2 regions of the Pectinatus frisingensis genome follow, and region 2 is predicted to be linked to the other one. Evidence: riboswitches for the same ligand, from Rfam matches in the RefSeq annotation. Region 2 holds a riboswitch; the other holds the start of a gene.
The links. Region 2 has a riboswitch for cobalamin ahead of F8M42_RS06570 (OmpH family outer membrane protein). Riboswitches for the same ligand answer to the same signal wherever they lie in the genome.
Positions count from the first base shown of each region.

Region 1: it holds a riboswitch for cobalamin, as region 2 does, so the genes downstream of both, F8M42_RS10075 (GH25 family lysozyme) here and F8M42_RS06570 (OmpH family outer membrane protein) in region 2, are expected to answer to the same signal.

Region 1 covers NZ_CP045424.1:2,149,310-2,157,437, reverse strand. The annotation lists gene F8M42_RS10085 (response regulator) at 1-501, shown strand, start outside; gene F8M42_RS10080 (iron-containing alcohol dehydrogenase family protein) at 642-1,748, shown strand; cobalamin riboswitch at 2,020-2,197, shown strand; gene F8M42_RS10075 (GH25 family lysozyme) at 2,447-3,010, shown strand; gene F8M42_RS10070 (lactonase family protein) at 3,371-4,330, shown strand; gene zwf (glucose-6-phosphate dehydrogenase) at 4,340-5,728, shown strand; gene rplM (50S ribosomal protein L13) at 5,908-6,348, shown strand; gene rpsI (30S ribosomal protein S9) at 6,374-6,766, shown strand; gene F8M42_RS10050 (nitroreductase family protein) at 6,852-7,385, shown strand; gene F8M42_RS10045 (MFS transporter) at 7,424-8,128, opposite strand, start outside.
Region 2 covers NZ_CP045424.1:1,410,506-1,418,633, forward strand. The annotation lists gene F8M42_RS06565 (LysR family transcriptional regulator substrate-binding protein) at 1-322, opposite strand, end outside; cobalamin riboswitch at 616-790, shown strand; cobalamin riboswitch at 1,147-1,329, shown strand; gene F8M42_RS06570 (OmpH family outer membrane protein) at 1,460-1,888, shown strand; gene F8M42_RS06575 (hypothetical protein) at 2,054-2,857, shown strand; gene F8M42_RS06580 (TonB-dependent receptor domain-containing protein) at 2,882-7,240, shown strand; gene F8M42_RS06585 (hypothetical protein) at 7,279-7,884, shown strand; gene F8M42_RS06590 (transposase) at 7,988-8,128, shown strand, end outside.

The sequences.
Region 1 (8,128 bases), 740 kb from region 2:
AAAAAAATAAGATCGTGGTCAAAAATGCCGATAATAGTCGTAAGTGCCCGTAGTGACGATAAAGACAAAATTGAGGCATTGGATAATGGGGCAGATGACTATATTACTAAACCTTTTTCAGTAGAAGAACTGCTGGCTAGAATACGGGCTGCGCTCAGGCGGGCCAGTTATATGGCCTCGGAGAAAGCCCAGAATCCAGTATTTATAAATGGTAATTTAAAAATAGATTATGCAGCAGGCTGTGTTTATGTAAGTAATATAGAAATGCATCTTACACCCATGGAATATAAACTATTGTGTCTGCTGGCAGGTAATGTCGGTAAAGTATTGACATATACATATATAACTAATTCGATTTGGGGAAATGCATGGGATAACAATGTTGCGTCATTGCGGGTATTCATGGCAACATTGCGGAAGAAAATCGAAAAAGATGCAGCTGCTCCTCAGTATATACAGACGCATATTGGTATTGGATACCGTATGATAAAAATCGATTAATAAAAATCAGGCAGATATGCGGCAACCCTTATTCTACTGTTTACAATATTACATTTAGATGTTATAATTATTGACTAGCACAATTATTTGCAATGAAATAAGGAGATGAAAGATAAACGCTTCCAGTGGTTTATCCGCATATGAGAGAAAATTATTCGATATACTTGCCACAGTACAGTGTAGGAACAAATTGTTATGATGAAATTGGTCCCGTGACTAAATATTTTGGTAAAAAAGTTGTTATGATAGGTGGCAAAACAGCTTTGGAAAAAGCTGAACCGGCGATACTTAAAGCTATGAGCAAGGCAGGTTTGGATCATTTAGCGACAGTGTGGTACGGTGGTGATTCAAGTGAAAGTAATGTAAAAAAAATGTTGGATAATGAAGCTGTAAAAAGTTCTGACATAATATTTGGCATAGGCGGCGGCAGGGCAATAGATACAGCTAAAACGGCGGCAGATATACTTGACAAAGCTTATTTTTCATTTCCTACGGTAGCATCTAACTGCGCACCAACTTCGGCTATAGCAGTTTTATATGATGATGCCGGGGCGTTATCACGCTACTATTTCACAAAAAAATGTCCACTGCATACATTCATAAATACAGCGGTTATAGCGGATTCACCTGAAGAACTTTTATGGGCTGGTATCGGAGATGCTTTGTCCAAGGAATGTGAAGTGGAGCTGGCTGCGCGTGGTAAAAAATTATTCCATACTCCATTGATAGGGCTTAAAGCAGCGGCAGCTTGTACGGAACCTCTGCTTGATTTTGGGGAAGATGCTTTAAAGGCAATAAAAGAAAAACGGCCTTCCTTTGAACTTACACAAGTTGTGCTGGATATTATTATCAGTACGGGGATAGCATCAAATTTGACAAGTTCGGCTTTTGACAATAAGATTGAGTATTATTACAACTCATCACTGGCTCATTGCTTTTACAATGCTTATACAATTCTGCCGCAGGCTCACCAGTACCGGCATGGCGCAGTGGTTTCCTATGGCGTTTTAGTGTTGCTTACATATGATGGGCAAATCGAGCGGCGCAACAAGATCGCAGCTTTTAATAAAAAATTGGAATTACCGGTGACTTTGCGGGAAATCGGAATTTCAAGTGAAGCAGAAGTTGATAGTATTGTGAAAAGGGCACCTTTTATTAATGAGTGGAATTGTGTTCCTTACAAAAGTGATCAGGCTAAATATAAAGCGGCAATATTAGCTGTCGATGAATATGGCAGGACTCTGTAGTATTAAAATTTTATTTATTGATGGGATTGCCGCACGTGATCGACTTCGTGCGGCAATATTTTTGATTTAATTAATAAGAAAATTAGTAGCATATAAAACAGTTATGAAAAAATAAATGAATTGTATTGCACTCGACTTGGTGTAATGATATACTAAGCACATGATGATTAATAGCTGGTAACTGGTTGTCCAATTGAGAAAATTTGGCTTTTATCAGCCGTACTCTGATACCGATACCTTAGAAATTCAGTTAAAAATGCAACTGTGATCAATTTGATATGATGAGACAGGTGTCCGTAAGGACTCAATAGAAAATCCGGTATAAAGCCGGAGCGGTCCCGCCGCTGTGAGGAAGAGCAAATTGCAATATACCATTGGGAATATGTCCTGAGAAGGTGCAATAAGTGATGATTCCGAGCCAGAAGAACTGCCTGTTTGACAATCACCGATTATGAATGAAATCATTCATGGACCTGCGAGCGATGGGGAGGGGATTTCGAAACGGCAGTATTTTTGTGCTGCTGTGATGAGATATGTTTTTATGACCTTCATCTATTTTGCGGATGAAGGTTTTTTTCGTAAGTATAGCCCGGTTTAATGAGCGGATGCTTGCAACATGTTATTGAGACAATTGAATTAGAAAATGAAGAAATAGATGGTGAAGTGGCGGTTTTATCGAATAAAGGAAGAAATTGTTAATGAAAAAAGGTATTGATGTAAGTGAGAATAATGGAACGGTCGATTGGCGGGCAGCAGTGCTGTCCGGTATTGAATTCGCTATTATACGCTGCAGTATGGGGCAATTTGAATCAGATGCATTATTTGCACAAAATGTGGCATTGGCACATGCTGCGGGGCTGCAGGTGGGGGCATACCATTATTCTTATGCCATGGACAAAGAGCAGTCGGCGCAGGAAGCACAAAATTGTAAAAGGGCAATAAATGATGCAGGAGTATTGCTGGAATTGCCGGTATTTTATGATATGGAAGATGCTGACGGCTGGAAGGCACAGCATAATTTTTCATTCAATAAAAACAAAATTACAAATATGTGCCAGGTCTTTATAAATGATATTGGTTTGGACAGCGGAATATATTCGTCTCATTTTTGGTTATGCAACTATATTGACTGGCAGGTGTTGCAATGTACCGTGTGGAATGCTGAATGGGGAAATACCGATTCTGTACGGGGATATATGTGGCAATATACAGATAAATTTAAAATAGGTACAAATGTTTTTGATGGAGATATACTTTACTGATGTTTTTAAACTGCAGTGATTATAATAAGTTAGTATTTTGGGCTGACGTCATTATAAAATAAGTTTAATAATTTGATATAATGGTTTGAATTATTAAAAATAATATGCAATCGAAAGGTATTGACTGATAAATTTCCAAAGGCATAATTTATCTTACACATTGTACATAATATAGAGTCTTTTGCCAACGAAAATATTGCTGCATAGAAGTATATTGTATTTGTAAAAGGGAGATAAATATAATATACTTTAAACATGGGGATAAGTATAATTTTATGTGTTATTTGTGAAGCTGATAAGATAATGATGTGATATCATCTTGGGACAAATTATAAATTTATTTAGGGGAATGAGTTTATTATGAAACATATTGGGTACGTAGGTACGTATGATTCAAAATGTAGTCAGGGTGTCTATCGTTTTAAATTTGACGATGTTACAGGGAAGCTCACTAAGCCAACATCTTTTTATACAACAAATGGTGGTAAGTGTGTGGCCCTGACGGACGAATTTGTGGTTGTAACGCGTGAGATTCCTGGGAAATCCGGTATTGCGTTATTAGACAAAAACGGAACAGTACTATCAGAAGCTTTTATGGAGAGAGCTTCAGCCTGTTTTATTGGCTGTCGTGATAAATTTGTATATACTGCTAACTATCATGATGGCGTAGTCATGATTTATAAAATTGCCAATCAAAAATTGCAGTTAGTAAAAAAATTGGTGAATGGGTCTGAAACCGGATGTCATCAGGTAATGTGCTGGCGGAGCAATATTTTTGTTCCGTGTCTTAAACTCGACTGCATAAATATTTATGATATGGGGAAAAATTTTCTTTTGACAGATAAGATAGTCTTTTCACCGGGCACAGGTCCGCGACATGGCGTATTTACTACAGATGAACGCTTATATTTAGTTAGTGAGCTCAGTAATGAGTTATTCTATTATCATTTAGTGCAAAATAATTCGTGGGAGCTTATCAGTAAAATGTCATTTTTACCGGAACAATCAGCAACGGGCAGTGCTTCGGCAGCCTTACGGTTGTCCGGTGACGGAAGATTTATTTATATTTCCACACGCGGCAGTAATCTTTTAAGTGTATTTTCCATAGAAGGAGCCACTCCTAAAATGATTCAGCAGATTTCTTGCGGTGGCGACCATCCCCGCGATTTTTTACTGAGCGGTAATGGAGAATATTTGCTTGTAGTAAATCGTCTTTCAAATGAGCTGATAAGTATGAAAATAAATAAAACAACGGGGATGATAGGCGCCATTGCCGATAGGACAGAAGTTCATGAGGGAGTGGGGATCGCCTTGGAATAGGAGAAGATTATGAATAATTCAGCCTTTACGATTTTTGGTGGGACAGGTGACTTGACCTTTCGCAAACTTTTACCGGCATTTTATAATATGAGTGTTGCCGGTGATCATGCAATTGAAAGGAAAATAATAATTATTGGCCGGCGTGATTATACGACAGAAAAATATCTTGATATTGCACGCAGCTGGGTAGAAAAATTTTCCCGGTTGCCGTATGATGAAGCTGCGTTTAAAAAATTTTCTGCTAGAATAACTTACTATAAAATGGATTTTACAGATATTTCATCATATAAGACTTTAAACAATTATTATAAAAAAAATCATTTGGCTGAACATATTTTTTATTTTGCCGTTGCACCGCGGTTTTTTAGTGTAATAGCCGATGGACTTACCAATGTAGAGCATGCCTGTCATGGAAAAGTGATATTGGAAAAACCGTTTGGAGAAGACTTGGATTCGGCAAAGGAACTTAATATAAAACTGGCAGGTTTTTTCACTGACAATAATATTTTTCGCATTGACCATTATCTTGGTAAGGAAATGATTAGAAACATTCAGACACTGCGTTTCAGCAATCCGATTTTTTCTAATCTGTGGAATTCACGTTATATTGAAACGGTTCAAATTTCTGCATCGGAAGATATGGGTATTGAAACACGCGGCGGTTATTATGATGCTAGTGGCGCTTTGCGCGATATGGTACAAAATCATTTGTTTCAGATATTATCAATAGTTGCTATGGAATGGCCGGAACAATTTTCCAGTGAAGCAATGCATGATGCTCAGATCAGAGTTCTGCGGGCGCTGCGCCCGGTAAAAGATATTCGCGAAACTCTTGTACTCGGTCAGTACAAAGGGTATCATCAGGAAAAATTGGTGAAGCCTAATTCGACAACGGAGACATACGCTGCACTTAGGTTGTTTATTGATAATGAACGCTGGTGGGGAACGCCATTTTACATCAGGACCGGTAAAAAATTATCCAGCCGGGAAATCAAAATAGCCATAATTTTTCGCCCGTCGTTTTTGGAAAAAGCAGCGCAGAATATATTGATCATAAAAGTGCAGCCCAGTGAAGGCGTATATTTACAGTTTAATATAAAAAAACCTGGCGATACCGATGAAATAATTCAAGCTAAAATGGATTTTTGCCAAAGTGATTACGTGAATCGATTAAATACGCCGGAAGCATATGAAAGACTTATAAAAGCTTGTATAAATGACAATAAGTCATGGTTCTCCCAATGGGATCAAATTGAATTAAGCTGGAATTTTATTGATAAGCTGCATGAATTATATAAATGGGAAAATTTGCCAGTATTCAGATATGAACCGGGCAGCAACGGTCCGGCACAGGCGGATGAACTGCTCAGCAAATTTGGTCATGAATGGATAGATTGATATTGTAAGGTAAGCGTCAGTGATAATTATAAAAAAATCTTGACTCTGGTTTTTACTTTTATTATAATAGTTGAGTATGAAGTTTTCTCTTGTGATTTCCAGCCCCGGTAATCGTGATGAGGCTTTATATAATTATTTAAATTATTTTAGTTAATCGCATTATAGGGAAGGAGATATCGATGAAAACCACATTCATGGCTAACGGCCAAAATGTTGAACGCAAATGGTACATCGTGGATGCTGAAGGACAGACAGTAGGCCGTTTGGCTGCTGAAGTTGCTAAAGTGCTCCGCGGTAAACATAAACCTACCTTCACACCGCATGTTGATACGGGTGATTTTGTTATTATTATAAATGCTGAAAAGGTAGTTTTCAGTGGTAAAAAATTAATTAAAAAGACTTATTTCCGTCATTCCGGTTATCCGGGCGGTACGACTTTCACTCCGGCTGGACAAATGCTGGAAAAGCAGCCGGTAAAGGTTTTGGAATCCGCTATTCGCGGTATGCTTCCTAAAAACCGTCTTGGTGCTCAAATGTATAAAAAACTTAGTGTATACACAGGTCCGCAGCATCCTCATACTGCACAGCAGCCTGAAACACTAAAATTTGATATTCGTTAATAACTGGAAGGGAGAACATATTTAAATGGCATTAGTTACTTACTACGGTACAGGCCGCAGAAAAACTTCGGTTGCCAGAGTTCGCTTGGTTCCAGGTGAAGGCAACATTAAAATAAATGGCCATGATATGAGTGAATATTTTGGTCTTAAGACATTAGAACTCATTGTTAAACAACCGCTTGTGCTGACTGAAACAGAAGGAAAATACGATGTAATCGCTAAGGTTGAAGGCGGTGGTGCATCAGGTCAGGCCGGTGCAATACGTCACGGTATTTCCCGTGCACTTTTATTGGTTGACGGTGAACTGCGCAAATCATTGAAGAAAGCCGGTTTCTTAACACGTGATCCGCGTGAAAAGGAACGTCGTAAATATGGTTTGAAGAAAGCCCGTAAAGCTTCACAGTTCTCAAAACGTTAATATTTTGCTTTGGGCAGTTAAAAAAATCCCGCAGTCTTATGACTGCGGGATTTTTATAAACAATTCTTGAAAAGAAGGTGCTATTATGTTGAAGGAAATTAAGGAACGCAGGAGTATCCGCAAATATTTGGCTAAAGATGTCCCAGACGAATTGATAAGACAATTACTGGAAAGTGCACAATATGCCCCATCAGGTAGTAATACCCAACCATGGCGTTTTTTAATTGTACGCAATCAGACCAAAAAGGAACAGATTACCATGGCTGATCATGATCAGAAATGGATGCTTAGCGCACCTGTTTTTATTGTCTGTGCAGCTGATATAAGTGCTCGCTTATCACAGACGACAAAATTAGATGAATATTGTCCTCTGCCTGAACTTAAACTTATTATCCGCGATACAGCAATTGCTATTGAACATATTGTGCTGGAAGCGGATCATTTGGGTCTGGGTACTTGTTGGACGGGGTGGTTTGACCAGGCAGAAATGCAAAAAGCTGTCAGCGCTGCTGCTGATTTATACATTTGTGCAGTTCTTACCGTAGGTTATTCTGCAGAAAACCCATCAATGAGACCGCGCAAAAATTTGACTGAATTTGTTTCTTATGAAAATTGGTAATAAAATGAGAGTTTTTCCTAAATGCCGCAGTTATTGCCTTAGGACTTTTCGGTTAAATAATACAGAAAGGCAATAAAGCTTATCATAGCACCGATACTGGCTGTCATGAACCAGCTGCCATATGAGTAAGACCAGCTGCCGAGCAGAGACCCGACAGCACCGCCGATAAAAAAAATTGCCATAAAAATTCCGTTGACCCGGCCGCGCACCTTGTCACCGAGTGAATAAATAATTTTTTGACTTAATACCAGATTACCGGAAACTGACATATCAAGTGTTATAGCGCAAATTATCAACACGAATAAAGATAAAATGGAAAAATCCATAAACATTAATGTTAATAGAAATGACAGGGTTGCTGTTATCATAGCGGCACCGGTCAAGGGTTTTGTCATTTTTCTATCAGCAAGCCGGCCGGCAATGGGGGCGGCAACAGCCCCAGCTACGCCAACAAAAGAGAATATGGCAACGCCATGTTGTGATAGACCAAAATTATCCGCTAACCACAAAGGTACGGCTGTCCAAAACAGGCTGAATGCTCCGAACAGACATGCTTGGTAAAAAGCCCGACGGCGTAAAATAGCTGTAGTAGACACTATCTGCCATAAAGAATAGATTAATTCACCGTAAGCTGCACCAGAAACAGGCTGACGTTTTGGCAAAACTTTTAATAATAGCAGCCATAATATTGATGTTAATACAGCAGAAAAGAGGAAGACTGCTTGCCAGCCCCACGTTCCTGC
Region 2 (8,128 bases):
AGCTGCCATTTTCCCGCAAAATAAACGGTTCAGATATAATCGTTTCCAAACTGATGATTTTATTAGCATATTTGTGATTTGGCGCAGCAACAAACCACAGTTCATCTGTCATTATTTTTTTTATACATAATTCATTTTTATGGATAATAGCGCCACCGCCTAAAACTGCTGCATCTGCCTGATAATTGAGCAGCTCGTTTACAGCAGCTGCAGTTTTATTTGTTGTGACCTTGATGGTCATGTTTTTGTGGATCTGTTTTAATGCCGCTGCCCATACCGGTATCAGGTAATTTGCGGTTAGATAATTACCGGCAATTCTCAATGAGCCGCATTTACCGTCAGTATAATCACGGACTAATATATTTCTCTGAGAAGGGAAGTCTTATAATATTATTTACATTTGCAAGACAATCAAATCAGTCTGTGAGATATCTGTAATAAAGTTTTTATAATACCACGGCAAAAAAATTTATTTATGATTAGCTTTATTATTAGTGTATATTGGAATTTTATTATTTTAAATTTGTAATTTTTTTATTGACAAATTTGTAAAATAGCATTATCGTAATAAGTGAAAACTATTATTTATTAAATTAAGATAATATTAACAATTAGATAATTTTTATGAAATCAGGTATCCATTATCTGGATGGATTCAATAGGGAAGTCCGGTGCAAGTCCGGCGCTGTCTCGCAACTGTGAAGGAGAGCTGTATTTTTGTTTCCCTCTTACCAAGGAAAAATGCAGCAATGAACCTAAGTCAGGGTACTGCCTGGTTTTTATATCCGTATATAGCCTGCGATGTACAGGTCTGGGATTGAGAACATTTGCAGGTATATGCATGATGTATGTGGTGCATTTGACTGCAGATTTTTAGGTGAGCTGTTTTTGGGAACAGCTTTCGTTCTTGACCCGGCAAAAGCAGGCAGCTTTTAGAAAATAAAGCGTCGGTAATTCCGCTGGTCGGGATAACTGGCGCTTTTGTTTTATCAATATAGCTATGTAAGACATTTTTGCTTTATCTGCCCTTAGAAATTAAGAGCGGATAAAGGGCAAACTGACAGTTATGCAGGCATTTCGTTCTTTATCCACCCTTAAAAGGGCGGACAATCGCGCGCAGCGTGGTGATGGGCTGCATAAATAAAAACTTAATAAATCGGAACAGGTGCCCTTCGGGGCTTAATAGGGAAGTTTGGTGCAAAGCCAACACGGTCCCGCCACTGTAACGGAGAGTAAATCCGCAGACAACGTCACTGGAGCAATGCTTTGGGAAGGCGCGGATAAACGATGACCCGGAGTCAGGAGAACTGCCTGTTGTACAATCACCGCTTGACCTGCGAGGTATGGGGAGGAGATTACACATCCGGGCTTTTTTGGCCTGTCTGTGTAGTGCGCTCCCGCAAGGGAGTTTTTTTATTGTCCTTTTATATCACAAATTTTATTTATAGTGAGGTAAACCATGAAACAATTATCTTTAATTTCAACACTGACCGCTATGTTTTTCAGTCTTATTTTGCTGCTGCCGTCAACGGCAATGGCCGCCGATATTCAAAACATCGGTGTAATGAATCGACAGCAGGTTGTTGCCGCCTATCCCGGCATACAGGAAATATTCCAGCAGCTGCAGGATATGCGCACTGCCGCACAAAATGATTACAATACCAAGAGCAAAGGTCTGTCCGATGATAAGCGCAAGACACTCAATGACACTATCGCCCAGCAGGAAGCACAAAAAGAAGCTAAACTCATGAATCCGGTAGAAAATAAAATCAGCGCTGCCGTCAAAGCAGTCGCCGCTGACAAAGGGCTTACCATTATTCTGGATGCTGCCGATGTCGTCTATGGCGGTACCGACATTACCAATGATGTTATCGCCAAAATAAAATAAGCATATTAAAAGCCTGTTGTCTGCACGGACGACAATAACTAACCGCCGGTGCAGTTATTAATACAGTAATCCGGATAAAGGAGGTGCAGCGTCTTAAATGTCGCAGGGCAGTGAGGCTGTCCTGCCGGGGTATAAGAACCAATTTTGTTTAAGGAGGCTTTATTTATGAGTTTGTCTACAGTGGTGTCAACTTTTTATAATTTCGGTGCTTCTCCTGCGGCCGGTCGTCTTAAATTGATTTCTTCTTCGGGGTCAACGCCGACTGTTACGGGAGGACTCCCAAATGATATTCCTAATACCGATCCTATCGCTTTTTACTTTAACGGCGGCAGCGGCACCGGCATCAGGATATTGCTAGTGGAAAGGAATTACGACAAAAATTATAAGCAAACTTTTTGTACGCTTTCCGTGTATGATCCCAGCAGTTGGACAAAAACAGTCAATGAAAATTCGTCGGCTTATGAATACAGTGATGGTGCTCCGCTGCTCAATATTTACAATATCAATTCACCGGGCGGGACTGATGCCGGCACACTTTATGGTGCTGATTACACCGGTACTGATAATGACAACGGGCGCATATTTAAGCTTATCCATGGCAAGACCGGCAGTGCGGAAACCCTGACATTGGACAGCCATGATTATCAGTTTGTACCGACGGGTTCGGGTGCCACGGCACACAGCGTCGACTCGGTATTTAACACTGAATCAGGCACTGACTACGTTTATGCCGCAGCCCAGCAGTATAGTTTGTCCGGTTCGCCCTCTAATCCGGCAAACTATACTTACTATAACAGTATCATTGTCAAGCTCGATCCCGGTACGCTGACACCGGTCAGCGGCGGCGGTCCGAGTGCCAGCCTGGCACCGAATGTCTTTGATCTGCAGTACTATGGCGGCAGCTTCTATGTGACGGCCCTGGGTGGGGCGCAGTGGAACCAGACTCCAATCAAATGGAACTTTTTGTAATAATAACAATAAGGAAGAAACATTTTGAAAAGGAATAATAAATATATAGTATTATATCCCCTGGCTCTTTTTTTGCTTACTTATACCGCACCCTGTGAGGCATGGGATCAGCTGGTAATAAATGGAGAAAATGCCAATTACATAAATTGGGGAATAAATGCCGACCCAAGCGGAACTTATAATATCACGAGTGGAGGCATTTATACTACCTATGCCAGAGATACACAGACCGGCGGACCACCGGTTTCCAGATATAATGAACCTATTAATATTTTAAATGGAGGAATATGGCGTCCGCTGGATGCTAAGTCTATAATTCTTGCGAGTGCTTTAACCATGCATTCCGGTTCCATGATAGATCTGGCATATAAATACAGTGCTGCCAACGGTTATACTCAGGAAAACGGCTATGATCCCTGGTCGGCAGCAACCTCTATTAATACAGCGCGACGTTTGTCATTGAATAATGGCAGTTTTGAAGGCAATATTGCTTTTCGGCTTAATATGGGAACAGCTGTTTTTGACCAAAGCGGATATAGCTCCATGGGTGGTACTGAGGGTATATCTTTGACTACGCCGCAGATAATCAATACGGCTGAATATCCAACTGTAAATGTTACACTGCATTATATCATCGGCAATCATTTTGGTGAAGGAATGGTTGGATCTAATTGTTACTATCCATGGGATCACCAGACAGCAGCCATGCTGAAGAACAAAATACCTGGTATTTTTTTTATAAGCAAGTCAGATACTGCCACAATGGATAAATTTAATGTGTCGGGCAGCGGCGAGTACCATCTTGATGGTGCCATCAATAAATATCTGCTGTGGACGCAGGTGCAGCAAGATGAAAGCGATCCGCGAATAGATTATACTACAAATAGAGAGTGGAGCCTGGTCTGGACAGCCCGGCGGCAGAATTATCTTTCCCAGGGGGCTTACTCGGCGGCCAATGCGGCACTGGCCAGCCGCAATATGTGGCGTATCGAAGATGATGTACTATGGAAGCACGGTGACGATATCCGCTTTGCCGACCGTACCGGCAGCAAGTCACCGGAAGGTTTTTATGTCAATAACTGGCAGGGCAGGTACACCTTCGGCGGTATCCAGGGCTCGAGCTTCGACCAAAGCTACAGCGGCATCCAGGTCGGCTATGACAAGCTGCGCAGCCGTGACCTGTTCAACGGGCGGGTGCATACCGGCGTATTTGTCAGCAAGCTCAATTCCGGCGCCGATTTCAGTGCCCAGAGTGCCGGTGGTGCCGACTACAACAGCGGCTCCGGCAATATCAGCAGCCTCGGTTTTGGTGCCTATATGCTCTGGGAAGGGCAGAAGGGACATTACCTTGATACCATGCTGCGCTGGAGCAAGGTCGACAACAACTACGCCTATACCGATTCCTTTGATAATACCTATACCAAGGACTTTATCAGCAAGAGCTACGGCATCGGTGCCCGCTATGGCCGCTATATAACAAGAAACAACGGCTGGTTCCTGGAACCGCAGATCGGGCTGTCTTATGGCGTCACACGGGCCTATGATTTCCGCACGGCCAATGACCTTGAATACATGCAGGACAAGACCGGCATGCTGACCGGCCATGCCGGGATAACCCTGGGCAGAAAATACGGACAGGGCAGCCACAGCGGTGAAGCCTACCTGAAATTGGCAGCCAACCATGACTTTAGCAGCAATGATGCCATGTTTTATGCCATGCAGCCTGAGTCAATGAAACTGGAAGTCGGGGCAGATCCCGTTCTCGCTTCGCAGAAAATCGATAATCTTGAAGGCCGGGACACCTGGTATGATGTGTCCCTGGGCAGCAGTATCAAACTGGGAGAAAGCCATGATGCCTGGATCGGTGTCAACAAATCCTTCGGCGGCAATGTCAATACCAAATGGCAGGTAAACGGCGGTGTTACCTGGTACTGGGGCGGTCCGGCCAAGCCCCAAAAGGCACGGACAGCTGCCCCAAAGACAGCGGTTCCGGACAGCCAGCCCACCCAGTCCGTCAGCAGGAATGAACCGGCGGTCGGCAGTACGGCCAATGGTGCGACACCGGCGGTACGGCCGGCCGATAACAAGACTGCCGTGCAGCAGACCGGCAGGAAAATGAAACCTGCCGCCGATACGGCGGCTGCTTCACCGGCTGCCGACGGACAGCCGGTATCAGTGCCGGTGCCTGAAAACAACCGGACTTCTGCCGCAGCGGCAGAAAGCACCCAGCCGCCTGCTGATACCGGAGCAGCCGATGCTGCAGCACCGGCTGATGAGGGGAAAACAAAGCTGGCGCCGATGCTTGTCGAAGCCGACCGTCCCGACTGGGAAAGCAAGCTGTCACCGGGTACAGTATCGGTAATCGACGTGCCGAAGTACAAAGGCGAGCAAAAAACGCTGGCCGATCTGCTGCAGACAGTACCGGGAGTATACATCGACCGGCTGTCGAGCGGTACCGGCCATTATACGACCGTGCGCGTACGCGGCTCCTCGGCCAGCCAGGTAAGCATCTATATGGACGGCGTACTGGTCAATACCGGCAGTGAAGCGGCAGTCAACCTGGAAAATCTCAATATCGACAATGTCCAGCGCATCGAGGTCTACCGCGGCTATATCCCGGCCCGTTTTGCCGGAGCGGCAATGGGCGGGGCAATCAATATAGTCACCAAAAAACCGACCAAGACCGGCGGCAAGGTCAGCTACGGCATCCGTTCTTTCGGCGGCCAGAAGTTCAATCTGGAAACCACGGCACCGCTTGGCGACGGCAGTCTGCTGCTGGCGCTCAATAAAGAACAGGCGGAAAATGACTTCCAATATAACATGGTGCCAAATTATTGGTCCAGTCCCGACGGCAGTAAAATGCCTACTGGTGTGCCCGATAAGCGCTGGCGCAAAAACAACGGCTATAACGATAAAAACATCCTGCTCAAGTGGCAGGATAAGGACTGGTTTATCAAGCTGAACTACACCGACAATGTCACCCATACCCCGCAGGCGATAGACCCGTATTTTCCCCGGGTGGATTCATCGGAAGAATGGAAGACTTATGGCGGCCTTAATTGGGCTGAGCAGTCTGCTTTGATGGGTGGTACCATAGATACCAAAAAAACGGAACTGTCCTTTGGCCGCCGCCAGCAGGCAGGCAATCTGGAATGGGGCTGGCAGCTGGGCACCATTCACCAGAACAAACAGGCATTGTTCCAAAAAATTGTGAATGGGCTGATGTTCGGCACCAATACATTCAAGAATAATATCTATAATGCTTCTGTCGACGGTACCTGGAAAATGGGCAACCATCTGCTGGAATTCCTGCTGAGTGGCAGCAAGGAAACTATGGATGTGGGTTTTGCCACCAACTATACTTATTCCTCCGGATACAACATTGATAGATATAAGGACTACTTCCTGCCCAAATACAATATGAGCAACTATTACTTCCAGCTGCAGGACACGATGAAGCTGGACGATTCGGGCAGCCTGACCTTTACTCCGCTGGTGCGGTCGCAGCGTTCCAACATGGGAATCGAGATACAAAATGGCAAGGGCTGGCTCAACAGCTATAACCTGGCACTCAAAAAGAAATTCGACAAGCACCTGACTGCCAGAGTCACCTATGGCACCTACTATCGCCTGCCCAGCTGGTATGAAATCTTCGGTGACGGTATCAATCTGGTATCCAGATGGCAAAATTACCGCTCCAATTCGACATGGAGCCCGGATGTATTTGCCGAACATGGACAAAACTGGGATGCCTCGCTCAACTGGACCGGCAGGCTGCTCGGCTCGGACAGCGACACAACCCTGACCTATTTCCGCCGCAACTCGGAAAATACGATGACGACTATGTTCAATCCTATATGGGGCGCCACATGGTATGCTAATTTTGGAACCGGTGAAGTGCATGGTGTGGAATTCAACAGCAAGCTGCACTGGCACCGCTATGATCTGTCACTGGCGGCCACCTGGCAGAATTCTTTGGTAAAGCAGGGTTATACGCCGGGAGCCAATATGAGCAATACGGCCTGGCAGGGACAGCCACTGCCATGGACACCGGCCTGGACCGTCAATGCCCGGCTTGACTACCGTTTCCCGGGGGATAAGCTCAGTATCTTCGGCGAATACAACTGGACCGATAAACTGTCATGGTTTAATAATGGAGGTGTAGCTGCCTATTATGACCCATTGGGCTTATTCAATATCGGTATGAAGTATAATTTTGACAAGCAGCTGAGATTGATCGCCGGTGTCAATGATATCGGCAACAAAGGACCAAAACAAATGACGCACTCGGAGGGTGATCCAGGCCAGCTTATTACTGAATATACCGTTCCCTATCCGCAGCAGGGACGGACCTTCTATATGACACTGGAATATTCATTTTAAGATTTTATTGTATATTTAATTTGTACAGGAGGATGACGATGAATACTAAACAGAAATTATTGGTTTTAAAACTGGATGTTACTGATAGTATGAAAGAAGCCGACAGTCTTTGGCAGGCCGTTGGCAGTATGGTAAAAATGAATATGGTGGTCTGCCGGCAGTCGGCAGATATCCTGACAGCTGCAGTCAGCCGTAAACCGGACTGGATACATATCATCAGCCGCAGCGATTCGGAACACTTATTTTTTACCGACGGTACAAAGCAGTCTGGCAGCTGTAAGCGGATATCTTTAATAAAACAGCTCCTAAAAGCTGATCCGGTGCTTACTTTACTCAGTCTTAACAGTAAACTCGACAAAAGGGATGCTGAAAACATCGGACAACTCAAAGCTTTGCTGGGTATGGAAAATGGGTACAATCCCCTTGCCTCCAGGTTGTTTATCCCCCGCTTTTATAGCAATATTTGTATGGGTATGGCGCTTGCCCCTGCGGCAAAAATAGCCATTAGCAGTATGCAGCCGGAAGTTATCAGTCACGGTGGAATACCGGCAATGTGCTTTAATAAAGCCATTGATCCCGAAACGTTCACTTTTGTGAAACAGCGCTATATACCGCAGCAGCCAATTCCTTTTATGATGCAATAAAATTTATTACTTGATGATGCTGAATAAATAAGGGGTTGTGAAATAACGCCCTGACAAATAAAAAGAGGTCCGTCAGCTCAGAATAGCTGATGGACCTCTTTTTGTGGTAAAATTTTACGTACCAATGAAAAACATTACCCCTAATCATTCTAAAGTAAAACAGGCAGTTTTGCCACTATTTATTTCGGATTTTCTGGATATCTGTGATCCCGTGCTGGTTTTCGACAGATTTATGGAGGGAATC